3 regions of the Micromonospora cynarisoli genome follow, and region 2 is predicted to be linked to each of the others. Evidence: riboswitches for the same ligand, from Rfam matches in the RefSeq annotation. Region 2 holds a riboswitch; each other region holds the start of a gene.
The links. Region 2 has a riboswitch for cyclic di-AMP ahead of Q2K16_RS24125 (coiled-coil domain-containing protein). Riboswitches for the same ligand answer to the same signal wherever they lie in the genome.
Positions count from the first base shown of each region.

Region 1: another riboswitch for cyclic di-AMP. It lies ahead of Q2K16_RS12395 (coiled-coil domain-containing protein); the one in region 2 lies ahead of Q2K16_RS24125 (coiled-coil domain-containing protein).
Region 3: another riboswitch for cyclic di-AMP. It lies ahead of Q2K16_RS30570 (C39 family peptidase); the one in region 2 lies ahead of Q2K16_RS24125 (coiled-coil domain-containing protein).

Region 1 is NZ_CP130426.1:3,003,959-3,008,611, reverse strand. Features, by position in the region: gene Q2K16_RS12410 (hypothetical protein) at 1-22, opposite strand, end outside; gene Q2K16_RS12405 (STAS domain-containing protein) at 377-739, shown strand; gene Q2K16_RS12400 (SRPBCC family protein) at 838-1,305, shown strand; gene Q2K16_RS12395 (coiled-coil domain-containing protein) at 1,366-2,424, opposite strand; cyclic di-AMP (ydaO/yuaA leader) riboswitch at 2,429-2,560, opposite strand; gene Q2K16_RS12390 (cation diffusion facilitator family transporter) at 2,728-3,642, opposite strand; gene Q2K16_RS12385 (HelD family protein) at 3,751-4,653, opposite strand, start outside.
Region 2 is NZ_CP130426.1:5,477,107-5,481,759, forward strand. Features, by position in the region: gene Q2K16_RS24115 (helix-turn-helix transcriptional regulator) at 162-488, opposite strand; gene Q2K16_RS24120 (carbonic anhydrase) at 735-1,406, shown strand; gene Q2K16_RS24125 (coiled-coil domain-containing protein) at 1,506-2,531, opposite strand; cyclic di-AMP (ydaO/yuaA leader) riboswitch at 2,536-2,666, opposite strand; gene Q2K16_RS24130 (YibE/F family protein) at 2,833-4,176, opposite strand; gene Q2K16_RS24135 (heavy metal translocating P-type ATPase) at 4,339-4,653, shown strand, end outside.
Region 3 is NZ_CP130426.1:6,972,107-6,976,759, forward strand. Features, by position in the region: gene Q2K16_RS30555 (acyltransferase family protein) at 1-703, shown strand, start outside; gene Q2K16_RS30560 (hypothetical protein) at 915-1,310, shown strand; gene Q2K16_RS30565 (hypothetical protein) at 1,448-2,206, shown strand; cyclic di-AMP (ydaO/yuaA leader) riboswitch at 2,704-2,848, shown strand; gene Q2K16_RS30570 (C39 family peptidase) at 3,124-3,960, shown strand; gene Q2K16_RS30575 (CDP-glycerol glycerophosphotransferase family protein) at 4,016-4,653, opposite strand, start outside.

The DNA.
Region 1 (4,653 bases), 2.5 Mb from region 2:
GGCCGAGCAGTCTCTTGAGCATCGATCCGTCTCCTCGATCGTGGTGACCCATCTCTCGCCCACCGTAGGCACCTGTCACAACCTGCGCCGGGAGAGTCGACGGGCCGCACCGGGCAGCCGACGGGGCTCGCCCGGCCCACCGCATCCGGATTCCGGTGGACCGGGGCGGCTACTCTGGGACGGTTGGAACGGCCGAGCCGGGCCGTTCGTCGGAGAGAACAGGACCAGCAACGGTGTGGAGAGGGACGGTCCGGTCCGTCCGGATCCGCGAATTGCTCATCCCGAGGGGTGGCGACCGAGGCCATCGGAGGAATACTCTCGGTCGCGGCCCGCGTACTGATGAGGCGCCCGGGGACGGGCGAGTGGAGGTGCTCGCGTGAGCCTGTCGATCGTGAAGTCGGTCCTGCCGGCCGGTGTCATCGAGATCGCCCCCCGTGGTGAGATCGACGTCGACACCGCCTACGAGGTACGTGAGGCGATCGCCGAGGTGCTGGCCAAGGGCCGGCCCGCGCGGATCGAGCTGAACATGCGACTCGTCACCTTCATCGACTCCGTCGGGATCAGCGCCATGGTCGCCGGCTTCCAGACCGCCGAGGTCAGCGGCGTCAAACTCATCGTCACCGAACCGAGCCGGTTCGTGCACCGGCAGCTCTGGGTGACCGGCCTGCTCGGTCTCTTCGGTGCCCCGGAGCCGTACTTCGCCGGTGCCGCCACCCCGGAGGTGCTGCCCGGCGCCTGACCGGGCCGCCGTCGGCGTCGGTGCCGTCCGGCCAGGGACATTGCCAGTCCGTCTCCGGTACGGCACGATCGTGCGACCGACGACGGTCAGGAGGCCCGGTGGTCCGGCGGGAGAGCTTCAGCTACACGGTGCAGGCGCGCTGCTCACCGGCGGACGCGATGGCGCTGCTGAGCGACCTGTCCCGGCAGGAGGAGCTGCATCCGCTGATCGTCCGGGTGCGCCGGCTACCCGCCCGGCCGGGTGCCCTGGCCAGCTACGCGATCACCGACCGGCTGGAGCTGGGGCCGCTGCGGTTCCCCGTCACCTACCAGGCCGACGTGCTGCTGGCCGGCGACGACGAGATCGTGACGGTGGCCCGCCAGCAGCCCGGCACCACCGTACGCAACCACACCCGGCTGCGGATGGAGGGTGACCTGCTGCGGATCGACGTGGAGATCACCCTCGCCGCGCCGGCCCCGCTGTTCGGCTACGCCTTCCGGCAGGCCCGCGCCGCCCACCTGGGGCTGGCCAGCCGCCTCGGCGCGGTTCTGGACGGCCGGGCCGGCGACCCGCCGGCCGCCGGCTGACCACCGTCGGCATCCGCCCGGACGGTGGCCCGCCCGACGCGGACGGGCCACCGGGCCGGCTCAGATCATCGACAGGTGCACGTGGTTGGTGTGGTCGCTGGACGGGTCCCCGTTGCCCCCGCTGTACGCCTTCCACCCGCTGCTCGGCAGCCAGATCCGCTTGAACCAGATCACGTAGAGCACGCCGAGCCGGTCGGCGTTACGGATGAAGTACGCGGCGAGGTTGTTGCCGTACGTCCGGTCGCCGCCACTGGCCACCCCGCCGAAGCCGTTCTTCTGGGCGGCGAAGTCGCACGCCCGGCCCTTGGGGTGTTCCCCCGAGCCGCTGGGCCGGTAGCAGGAGACGTACCTGGTGAAACCGGCCGCCTTGGCCTGGTTCAGGGCGTTGAGCGTACGCGGGGTGATGCAGCCGTTGGCCGGGGTCGGGTCGTTGACGCTGCACGACTCGGACGGCCAGGAGCCGTCGGAGTTGCGGGGCGCCCCCTTGGCGTTGCTGGTGGACGTGCCGTCCGAGCTGCCGGAGTCGCGGGAGGTGGGGGCCGGCTTGTCGGCGGCGGCCACCGCCAACGCCCGCTCGGCCTGCTCCTTGCGCTTGCCCATGGTGGCGACCTGCTTGCGCTGTTCGGTGATCTCCCGGCTGACCGCGGCCCGGGTCCGGGTGGCCTGGTCCCGGGTTTCGATCATCGTGCGCAGTTCCTGGTCCTCCCGGGTGGCGACCGTCTCCAGCGCCGCCGCGCGGTCCAGGAAACCGCTCGGGGTGTTGCTGTTGAGCAGGGCGGACATCGGTCCGAGCCGGCCGGTGCGGTAGGCCGCGCCGGCGATCTCGCCGACCTTGGCCGTCTGCGCGACCAACTGCCCCTCGATGGTCTTGAGCTGCCCGTCGAGTTCCTGCTGGCGCTTGGTGGAGCGCTCCAGGGCGGCCTTGGCCTCCAGCCAGCCCTTGCTGGCCGCGTCGAGCTGGTCGCGCAGCGCCGGGGTGCCGCCCTCGTCGTCGTCGCCGGGGGCGGCGAGCCGGGTCGTGGGCGCGGCCACGGCCGGGGTGAACGGTGCGGCCGAGACGCCCAGGGCCAGCGCCGTGACGACTGCGGCCAGCAGCCGCGTGGTGGTGCGTACGTGCATGCGGATGTCCTTCCGTCAGCCGCCGACCGGGTTAGCTGACGGGTTCGGGACGGAAGATCCCTACCGCTGACGCGGATGCACCCCAGGAACGTGGTTCCCCGGTTCGCCCGGGCGGGCGATTGGGCGGCGGCCTCCGCCTGGCGGAGACCGGGGCCGAGCCTACCGGTACGCGTGTGACACCTGCCTACCTCGTGACTGAGGGTACGAGAGTGAATACCGTTAAAAGGGGCAAACGTTGCAAATATCCGCGATCTCTGTGCGGGAGTACCCGGCCGGGCTGACCGTCCGGCCCAGGGGTGGGGGTCACCAGTGGGCGGGACCGCAGGCGTCGGGGGCCGCCCCGGGCTCGACCTGGAGGGTGGCGTGCTCGATGTGGAAGTCCTCCCGCAGGGCGACCCGGGCGGCCGCCAGCACCGTGCCGACCTCGGCGTCACCGGCCAGGGTGAGGTGGGCCGAGGCGACGTCCATGCCCGAGGTGAGCGTCCAGACGTGCAGGTCGTGCACCTCGGCGACCCCGGGCACGGCGGTCAGCCGGTCGTGCACGGCGGTCACCGGCAGGTGCTCCGGGGCGGCCTGCACCAGGATGCGCACCGCCGCCCGGCCGAGCCGCCAGGTGCGGGGGAGGATGAACACGCCGATCGCCACGGCGACCAGCGGGTCCGCCCACCACCAGCCGGTGCCGGCGATCAGCAGTGCCGCCACGATCACGCCGATCGAGCCGAGCAGGTCGCCCAGCACCTCCAGGTACGCCCCGCGCAGGTTGATGCTCTCCCTGGCACCCTCCCGCAGCAGGCCGAACGCGACGATGTTGGCGAGCAGGCCGAGCACCGCCACCACCAGCATCGGACCGGCGAGCACCTCGGGTGGCTCGCCGAACCGGCGGACCGCCTCGATCAGCACGTAGACCGCGACCCCGCTGAGCAGCACGGCGTTGGCCAGGGCGGCGAGCACCTCCAGTCGGTAGAGGCCGAAGGTGCGCTGCGGGTCGCGTCCGGCCCGCCGGGTGGCGGTGATCGCGGCCAGGGCCATCCCGATGCCGAGTACGTCGGTGAACATGTGCCCGGCGTCGGAGAGCAGGGCCAGTGAACCGGTGCCGAAGGCGGCCGCCGCCTCGACCACCATGAGCACGGTGAGCAGCCCGAACGCCGCCCAGAGCCGACCCCGGTGCCGGTGCGCGGCGTTGCTCACCGTCGCGCTGTGGTCATGACCTGCGCCCACGTCCACACCTTCCGTCGCCGCTGCGGACCGGCTCCAATCTATGCTCACATCGCTATGTATGCAAGTGACTGTCGGACGTCCGGCCAGGTAGGCCGGGGTGCCAATCGGTCAGCCGGTCGGTTCGACGGTGGTGAGGCGCTGGGTCGCCCGGGACAACGCCACGTAGAGCGTCCGTACCCCGGACCCCGGATCGGCCCGGATCTCGCCGGGGCAGACCAGCACCACTCCGTCGTACTCCATGCCCTTGGCCTGGAGGCTGGTCACCACCTGCAGGCGCGCCCCGCCCCGGTCGCCCAACCAGCCGGCGACCTCGTCCCGGCGGGGCACCGGGGTGATCACGCCGACCGTCCCCGCCACCTCGGCCAGCAGCGTGTCCACCGCGTCGGCCGTCGCGCGGGCCAGCTCCGCCGCCGGCACGTGCAACGCCACCGGGTCCACCCCGGTGGAACGCACCGCGCTCGGCAACTCCAGGTCCGGATAGAGCCGGCGGATCTCCGCCGCCGCCACCGCGAAGATCTCCGCCGAGTTGCGGTAGTTGGTGGACAGCGTGAACCGGTGCCGACGCCGCCGGCCCAGCGCCTGGTCCCGGGCCCGGTCCAGCTCCGCCTGGTCACCCGTCCAGGCGGTCTGCGCCGGATCACCCACCACCGTCCAGGAGGCCAGCCGACCGCGCCGGCCGATCATCCGCCACTGCATCGGCGAGACGTCCTGCGACTCGTCGACCACCACGTGCGCGTAGTCCCGGTAGTCCTCAGGCCGCTCCCGTGCCGCCGCCCGCGCGGCACGCTGCCGTTCCCCGAAGGTGCTCAGCTCGCGGACCCCGCCGGCGAGCTGGAACGGGTCCCGGCGGGCCTTCTTCGGGCGGACCGGCTGACCCAGCAGCGCGTCGAGCTCGTCGAGGAGGGCGATGTCGGCCACCGTCAGCCCCTCGGTGTCCAGCGACCGGTACGCCCCGGCCAGCAAACCGATCTCCGCCCGGGACAGGACGCCTGCGGCGTACCGGTGCAGCCG
Region 2 (4,653 bases):
CGGCGATGAGGACGCCGACAGTTTCCGGCCGGTGGGTCCGGGCGGTTCCGCCGACGGCGCGACGTCCCGCCGACCGTCGACACCGGACCGCTCACCCCGGTGACCGACGTCGACGTCGAGCGCTACGCGGGGCCGTCGGCGTCCTTGCCGGGCCCGGGGGCTCAGGCGTCGGGGTCGGCCTGGTCGGGGGTGAAGAGGGCGAGCAGGTCGCCGACCTGGCGGTTGGCCTCGGCGGGGTGCCGGAAGTGACCGCTCGGGTTGAGCGTGTACTCGTTGCGCCGGCCGACCCGGGTCCGCCGCAGGTAGCCGCCGGACTCCAGGTCCGCGACGATCGCCTGGGCGGCCCGTTCGGTCACCCCGACCTCGTCGGCGACGTCCCGGAGGCGGGCGGTGGGGTTGCGGGCGATGGCGAGCAGCACGTGGCCGTGGTTGGTGAGGAACGTCCAGTTCCGGGTGCTTCCCGTGCCGCCTGTCGCCATGACGGCCATCGTATGGCCCGTTCCTGGGAGACCGGTCGTCGGCCGCCCCGACGGTCGCGCCCGGCCGGTGGGGTCGGTCACCCGCCGACCCGGTGCGCGCCCGGGTTCGACACGCCGTCGACACCGCGCCGACCGACGCCTGAAACGTGTATCACGAAATCTTGACGTACCTTTAGCTGCGTGTGACCGTGGGGGCACGGCCGTCGTCGCCGCCGGCCGGCGTGACCAGGTGCGATTCCGGACCGAGGTGAGGCAATGGCCCCGATCACTCCGACCCAGGCGCTGGCCGAGTTGCAGGCCGGCAACAGGCGTTTCGTCGCCGGGGCGCCCCGCCATCCCAACCAGGACGCCGGGCACCGCACCGCCGTGGCCGACGGCCAGCATCCCTTCGCCGTCATCGTCGGCTGCTCCGACTCCCGGCTCGCCGCCGAGATCATCTTCGACCGGGGGCTCGGTGACCTCTTCGTGGTCCGGACCGCCGGGCACACCGCCGGGCCCGAGGTGCTCGGCAGCGTGGAGTACGCGGTGACGGTGCTCGGCACCCCGCTGGTGGTGGTCCTCGGGCACGACTCCTGCGGTGCCGTGCAGGCGGCCCGGGACGCGGCCCGTACCGGCACCCAGCCTCCGGGGCACCTCTACTCGGTGGTCGCCGCCGTCGGGCCGAGCCTGCGCCGCGCGGCCCAGCAGGGGGTGCACGACATCGACGGGATCGTCGACATCCACATCGCGCAGACCGTCGAGGTGCTGCTCGGCAACTCCCCGGTGATCGCCGCCGAGGTGGCCGCCGGCCGGTGCGCGGTGGTCGGCATGTCCTACCGGCTCGCCGCCGGTGAGGTCCACCAGGTCGCCCCGACCCCCGAGCCCGTCGCTGCGGCCCCCGCGCCGGTCGTGCCGGCCGGTTCCACACCGGCGGCCGTCGCCTCCTGACGCGCGCCACGCATGACGAAGGCCGCCTGGCTCAGCCGGGCGGCCTTCGTCATGATCGGCTCGATCGCACCGGTGTCGCCCCGGTGTCGATCACGGGCGCTACAGCAGTGACACGTGGACGTGGTCGGTGTGGTTGGACGGCCCCGAGTACGAACTCCAGCCGTTGGCCGGGAACCAGATCTGCCGGTTCCAGATCACGTAGTAGATGCCCAGCCGGTCCGAGTTGCGGATCAGGAACGCGGCGAGGTTGTTGCCGTACATCCGGGTGTCGTTGTTGTGCCACGGGCTGAACCCGCTCTTCTGCAACGACCAGTCGCACGCCTTGCCCTTGGGGTGCTCCCAGGGCCCACCGGGGCGGTAGCAGCCGACGAACCGGTTGAAACCGGCCCGCTTGACCTCCTTGTACATGTGCAGCGTGCGCGGCGTGACGCAGCCGGACGTGGTCGGGTCGTTCTCGCTGCACGACTCGCCGCGCCACCCGCCGTCGGCGGTCTGGCCGGGGGCGATCCGGGCCACCGGGGACGTCGCGTCGACCAGGCCACCGGTGAAGCCCCGGCCGCCGACCAGGGCCAGCGCCTTGTCGGCCTCGGTCTTCTTCTTGGCCATCAGGTTGGTCTGCTTCTGCTGCTCGCGTACCTCGGCGTCGAGGGCGAGCTTGGCGTTCTCGGCCCGGCTCTTGGCCTCGTTGACCTCGGCCAGCTTGCCGGCGTTGACCATGTTCAGCTCGTCCAGGGCGGCGGCCCGGCGGACGAAGGCGTCCGGCGCGTCGCTCTCCAGCAGCGCGGCGACCGCGCCGACCCGACCCGTCCGGTACGACTGGGCGGCGATCTCGGTGACCTGGGGGGCCAGCGCCGCCAGTTCCTGCTCCGCCTTCTCCACCTCGATGGCGAGCTGGAGCTGACGCTTCTTGGACTTCTCCAACCGGTTCTTCGCCGCCGAGTACTCCCGGTTGGTGGCCTCGATGACGTCGGTGAGGAGCTTCGGCTCGTCGTCCTCCTCGTGCCCCGAGGGGGTGGGCGCGTTGGGCGCGGCCGTCACGGGGGCGGCGGCCGGTCCGGCGACGATCGCCAGGGCGGCGAGTACGGCCACTGCCGGCGTCAGCCAGCGGCGTAGGGGTGCCGTCACAGTTTTCCCTTCCGTCGACCGCCGACCGGGTTAGCTGACGGGTTCGGGACGGAAGTGGCCCCTACCGCTGGCGCGGATTCACCCCAGGTGCTCGGTTCCCCGGTTCGCCGTACGGCGATTGGGCGGTGGCACCGCTGGCACCGGTGGGCGCCTTCGGCGGTGACCGGCAGCGAGGTTACCCGAGAGTCGTACCGGGGATCTACGCCCGCAACCCGACCAAATGAGTATTTTCCCGATAGCGAGGGGTAATCAGTGACGCGACCGACAGCCGTGACCTCGCCTCCGGTCACGTAGCGCAGTGTCACCATGCGGCGTCCGTGCTCCTTTCCGGGTCCGGCCACCGTGCGGGGGCCGGGGTGGACGGTTCGCCGTGCCGGGGCGCGCTCAACGCCTCCAGCGCCTCGGCACGGTCGGGGGCGGGACGTGGGGTGGGGGTCGGTCCGGCCGTACCGGCGTCGGCCGGTCCCCGCCCGGCGGTCACGACCAGCGCGGCCAACCCGGTGGTCAGCGGCACCGCCGCCACCAGGCCGAGGGTCGCCACCGCGCTACGGACGATCTCCTGGGCCAGGAACTCGCTGGTGAGGATCTGGCTCACCGGGCGGCTGTCGGCGGTGAGCAGGAGCAGCAACGGTAGCGACGCGCCCGCGTACGCCAGCACGATCGTGTTGACCGTGGACGCGATGTGCGCCCGGCCGACCCGGGTCGCCGCCCGGTAGAGCTGCAACCGGGACAGCCCCGGGTTGGCGTGCGCCAGCTCGGTGACGGTGGCCGACTGGGTGACCGTGACGTCGTCCAGGACACCGAGCGAACCGATGATGATCCCGGCCAGCAGCAGACCGTGCAGGTCCACGTCGCGTTGGTACATCGACAGCGTGGTGGCCTCCTCGCTGCCGTACCCGGTCAGGTGGGTGGCGGCGGTGGCCAGCGTGCCCAGCACGCCGGTCAGCACCAGGCTGCCCAACGTGCCCAGCACCGCCACCGAGGTCTGCGCGGTGATCCCGTGGGTCAGGTACAGCACCACGAACATGATCAACGCGGCGCCGGTGACCGCGATCGGCAGCGGCGCGCCCCCGGCGGAGATGCCCGGCACCACGAAGGTCAACAGGATGGCGAAGCTGGCCCCGAGGCCGGCCAGGGCGGCCAGCCCGCGCAGCCGGCCGAAAGCCACGATCGCCGCCGCGAACAGGGCGACCAGCCAGAGCAGCGGCAGGCCCCGCTGGTGCTCGGCGATGTGGTAGCTGCTCGCCGACGGATCGCTCGGATCGGCCAACGCGACCAGCACCACCTCGTCGCCGACCGCCACCGTCGGCGCCCCCGGCCCGGACGGGACGGGCGTCTGCACCTCACGGCCCGCGTCCGGCCCCTGCTCGACGGCGACCGTCACCGTCCCGCACGGCCCCTCGGCCACCCCGGAGGGGCCGTCGGGGGTCTGCGGGGCGGGCGGGCACGGCTCGGTCACCACCCGGGTCACCGTGCCGTGGTGGCGGGGCACCTGGTCACCCTGGTCGATCTTCGGGGTCGCGCCGGGCCAGAGCAGCAGCGTGGCGATCACCGTGACCACGATGAGCGGCACCACCGTCACGACGAGGAGCCGCCGCACCCGAGGCGGGGTGGACGGAGCGGGACGGGTGTGGTCGGCGCCCATGTGTGCGAGTTCTCCCAACGATCCGGGACGGAATACGTGTCAGCCGGCCAACCGGTTCATCCCACGGGCGGCGGATCATCGTCGGACGATGGTAGCCACCACCCCGGCCCTTGCGCCCGGTTCGCCCTGCCCACGGTAGGCCCAGGGGGGAGGGTGGGGGTCATGGACCAGCACCGGTCGGCCGCTGCGGCCAGCCCACACCCCGGCCATCCGGGGCCACCCGGTCACGCCGACCACGATCCGGCGACATTCCGGCGTCGGTTCCTGGTCTGCCTGGCGTTGACCCTGCCGGTGGTGGCGACCGACCGGATGGTGCTGGGCTGGGTCGGCCACCCGCTGGAGTTCCCCGGCCGGGCCCTGGTCGGGCCGGTGCTCGGCTCGGTGGTCTTCTGGTGGGGCGGCCGGCCGTTCCTGACCGGGGCCGTCCGGGAGGCCCGCGCCCGTACGCCGGGCATGATGCTGCTGGTCGCGATGGCG
Region 3 (4,653 bases), 1.5 Mb from region 2:
GGCGGCGGTGCCGCTGGTGATCCTGGCGCTCTGGCCCGGCCAGCAACTGCTGCCCGAGGGCAGCAACTGGTGGTTCACGCAGGTCTTCCCGCTGGTCCGCTCCACCGAGTTCTGGCTGGGCGTCGCCGCCGCCGAGCTGCTGCGCCGTGGCCACTGGCGGGGCCCCGGGCTGCCCCTGGCCAGCGCGCTCTTCGTGGTCGTCTGGGTGGCGGCGCACTGGATCCCGGCCGAGATGTGGGCGGCGCTGCTGTCGGTGGCGTACATCCTGGTCATCCCGGCGGCGGCCCGGGCCGACGTGCAGGGCCGCCGGTCACCGTGGCGGCACCGCACCCTGATCTGGCTCGGTGAGGTGTCGTTCGCCTTCTACCTGGTGCACGTGCTGGTGATGGTGACCGTGCTGCGGCTCACCGGGCACCTGGGCGTGGGGCTGCCCGGCTGGTCGGGGCCGCTGGCCGTGCTCGGCTTCCTGGTGGTGAACCTGGTGCTGGCCGCCGCGCTGCACCGCTTCGTGGAGACCCCGATGATGCGCCGCCTCGCCCCCAGTCGCCGCACCACCCCGGCCACCCCCGACGCTGATCCTGCCGCTGCCGCCGGTGCTCCGGGTGCCGGCGGGACGGCAGTCGTGCCGGGGCCGAGGGGGGCCGACGGCGGGCCGCGCGACGGCCGCCCCGTCGAGTACGCGGGACCGCGCGACCCGCACTGACCCTGCCGGCCCGGCCCTGCCGGCCCGGCCCTGTGCCCGGCCGGCCCAGGCGACGGTGCCGGGTGGGGCACGGGCGGCGGGGCTCCCTCCACGGTGGATGCCGGGCCTGGTCCGTCGCCCCGCCGGGCCGGGACCTGCCGCCCTGCGCGACCGGCGCGGCGACACGCCCGGGGGTGCTGCGGGCCGGTCGGCGCGGCGGTAGCGTGGTCACGTGTTCCCGGTCGCGCCCACCAGTCCCCTGTGGTGGGTCGCGCGCGGGATGTCCCGGCTGCTCGCCGGCCTCGCCGTGGCACTCGCGTTCGCCGCCGCCGGCCCGGCGCTGTCCGGCCCCGCGCTGTTCGACCCGGCCCCGACCGCACTGCCCGCCGACACGTCGCACTCCTTCCCCGCCGCCGTGGCCCTCGACACCCCGTTCGGCCGGGGCGACGGCATCCGCGCCGACGACCGGGGGACCGATCGGGTCGACGTGCTGGCAACCGACCGGGCCGACGCCGGGATGTCCGCCGAGCCGGCCGGTGTGGCCCGGGAGCTTCCGGCCGCCACTCTGGTGACACCGAGCGGTCGGGTGCCCGCCGTCGCCGGTCCCCGGGCACCCCCGGCTGGCTGAACCCGCCCCTGCGGGCCCACCCGCCCCGCCACCACTACAGCCACGACCTCGTCCCCGTACCGCCCGGACGGCGCTCCGCGACGGTTCCGCCCCGGTACGGCCCCGACCACCACATTCCGCCCGCGAGGTGTCGACCCGTGAACACCGTGCTCTCCCAGTTCCTGACCGGGGTGCCGACCGCCACCGCGATCTGGTCCCTGCTGCTCGTCCTCGCGCTGACCGGCCTCGCCGTCCTGGTCGCCCGCCCCGAGCGGGACCAGTCGACCGACGTCACCGCCGTCGTGCCGCCGCCGGACGCCCCACCCCCGGTCGCCGACCTGCGCCGCTACGCCGGAGAGGTGGCCGTCGCCGCCGCCGGGGCCGCCCAGACCGCCCGCCGTCGCCGGGCCGCCTGGCTGGCCGCCCAGGACACCCTGGACCGGGCATGGCAGGCGTACGACGAGGCGGAGACGGCTGCCCGGCGGTTCACCGGCGCGGGGGCGCTGCCCAGCCCCCGTACCCCCCGGACACCTGCCGAGTACGCGGGCCGGGAACGGTGGCTGCACCAGGAGGCGGTGGCGGCGCACTGGCGGGGCGAACTGACGGTGGAGCGGCTGCGGGACGTCTTCGCGCACCGCGACGGCTGGGACCCGCGCCGGCACCCCGTCGAGCACGAGGTGATGCTCGCCCGGGCGGTCCGGGAGGACCGGCGAGCGGCGTACCGGGCGGCGGCCTGGCGGGAACGCGTCGCGTGGCGGGACGCCGAGCTGGCCGCCGAGGCCGCCCGCTCCCTGGCCACCGAGGCGTACGCGGCGACCCAGCGGGTGCGGCCGGGCCGGATCCCGCTGCCCCGCACCGCGACGGCGGCGACCCGCCCGACCCCGGCCACCCGCTGGCACCCGGCCCGGGTCGGCTGACCAGCCCACGACCTCCCGCTCCCGGGCCGGACGAGGCTCGGATCGCTCTCGGTCGGCCCCGGCCTGGCCTGCCCGGGATGATCGACACAATGACGCGCACGTGGCGGTGTCCGCCCCGCGTTGACCCCGCGACTTCGGCCCCGTTGCGGGCGGTGCTCCTCCCCTTGGACCCCGGGGCCGCGCTGGCCGGCGTCTCGGGGGTCGAATTGTTACTCAGCCCGGTGTGGGGGGCGTCACGGCTGGGGCGAATCGGACAGGCGGTCACAGGCCATCACATCGACTTCGATGATCATCGGAGGTCGCGGCCGGGTCGTCCGGTTGTCGCCCCGCCGGGGTCCGACGACGCTTCGTCCCCGGAGCTGGCCCTCGCTGCCCGAGTGCCCCGGAAGGAAGCCGGTCCGACGATGTTTACGCAGGTCAAAGGGCTTGGCGGGAGCGAAGGGCGACCAGTAGTGTCGCTGCGGTCCGGTGCGGTTTCCGATCGCAGGAGGCGACGCCGCACCGACCCGCTCAATCGTGCTGGTCACGAACCGGGGACCCACACGCACCACCTGGGGTGAATCTCCGGGCCACGGCCCGGGGTAGGGCGATCTTCCCGCCCGAATCCGTCAGCTAACCCGGTCGGCGGCAGCGGAAGGAGTTCCATCCTCGTGCAGTATGACCCCACCCCCTCGGTAAACCCTCCACCTCGGTGCCGGGGTGCCGCCGGACCGTCGCGCCTGACGCGCTGAGCCGGCCGTCCACCCCTGCGCCCGACCCCTGTCGGGCGACCCGCCGATCCGTCCGGCTCCCGCCGGGCGGTCCCTGCCGAACGAGCGGCTGAACACCCGATCCGCGCGTGGCGTGCCCGCCGCGTGCCGGTCCGGCGTGCCCGGCCGCCTCCTCGCCCCGTGGAGGAACACCCCGTGAAACACCACATGAAGCGACAGCTCCGCCGACTGGGCGCCCAGCGCCCGTACCGGATGGTCGTCGGCTCGGCGGCGCTCCTCGTCCTGGCCGCCGGTGGCACCGCCCTGGCCGCCGGGGTCGACGACGCCCCGACCGACGAGCGCGCCACCGCCGTGGCCGAGACCGCCCCCCGCCTCGACGACGTCGCCAGCCGCGCCCAGGCCCGGGTGGCCACCCCCGCCCCGGCCAGCCCGTCGGCCACCCCCTCGACCAGCCCCACCCCGTCGCCGCGCGTCACCCGGGCCAAGGTCCGCGCCACCGCCGACCCGGACCTGACCCGCAAGGCGGCCCCGAAGCCCCCGTCGTCGAAGGTCCTGCGCTACGACTACCAGGCCCAGATCACCTACTACTACTGCGGCCCGGCGGCGGTGCGCAACGCGCTCAGCGCGGCCGGCATCGAGCGCGGCCAGGACACCCTCGCCGCCCAGTTGGGCACCACCGAGATGGGCACCAACTCGGCCGAGGACACCACCCGGGTGCTCAACGCCGTGGTCAAGGGCGACCCGTACCGGACCCGGATGTTCGCCGGGACCCCGAGCGACGCGCAGGTCGAGCGGCTCCGGGCCGACGTGGTCGCGGCGGTCACCGACAAGCGGGCCGTTGTCGCGAACGTGGCCGGGGACGCCACCGACCTCGACGGCGGCTGGCACTCCTTCCCCGGCGGCCACTACGTCGCCGCCGTGGGCTACCGGGACAACGGCCGTACCGTGCGGATCGCCGACTCGGCCGACCCGTCCCTGCCCGCCTACTGGGTCAGCGTGACCACCCTGGCGAACTGGATCGCCACCCGGGGCTACTCCGCCTGACCGACCACCCCACCCGCCCCGGCCGCCCGAGCACGGGCGGCCGGGGCGGTGCACGTCATGGGGCCGATGTAGCGGTGTCAGCGGACTCGGATACCGCAACATCGCCCCAATAGGCGTCGGCCCGGGGGGCCGGCGGGGTCCAGCCCGGCTCCAGCTCCCGGCGGGCCGCGTCGAGGAAACCGTCGGCGTACGCGTCGGCGGAGAAGTCGCCCAGGTAGCGGCGGCGGGTGTCCCACCGGGCCGCCGCCAGCGGATCGGTGTCCAGCAGCCCGGTCAGCACCTCGTCGAGGTTGGCCATGTCCCGGCGCAGCACGTAACCGGAGCGGGCCAGCGGAAAACGGCTCAGGAACTCGTCGCCGTCGACGCCCAGGTCGGTCACCGCGTACGGCTTGCCGGAGTAGAGGTAGTCGGAGATGACCCCGGAGACGTCGGAGACCAGCGCGTCGGAGCGGTTGACGCAGTCGGTCAGGCTCAGCTCGCGGCTGGCCGCCGCACCCCACAAATGCTGCCGGCCGGTACGGGTCCGGTCGGCGGCGAGCAGTTCGGTGAGCCGGGCCAACTGCCGGGCCGAGGTCGGGTTCTGCCCGGTGTACGGGTGGGCCCGCAGGATCACCGTGGCGCCCCGGTCGAGCAGCCGGCGCAGCAGCGGCTCGGCCACCGGCAGCGAACAGTAGTTGGCGTCGGCGTGGTGGC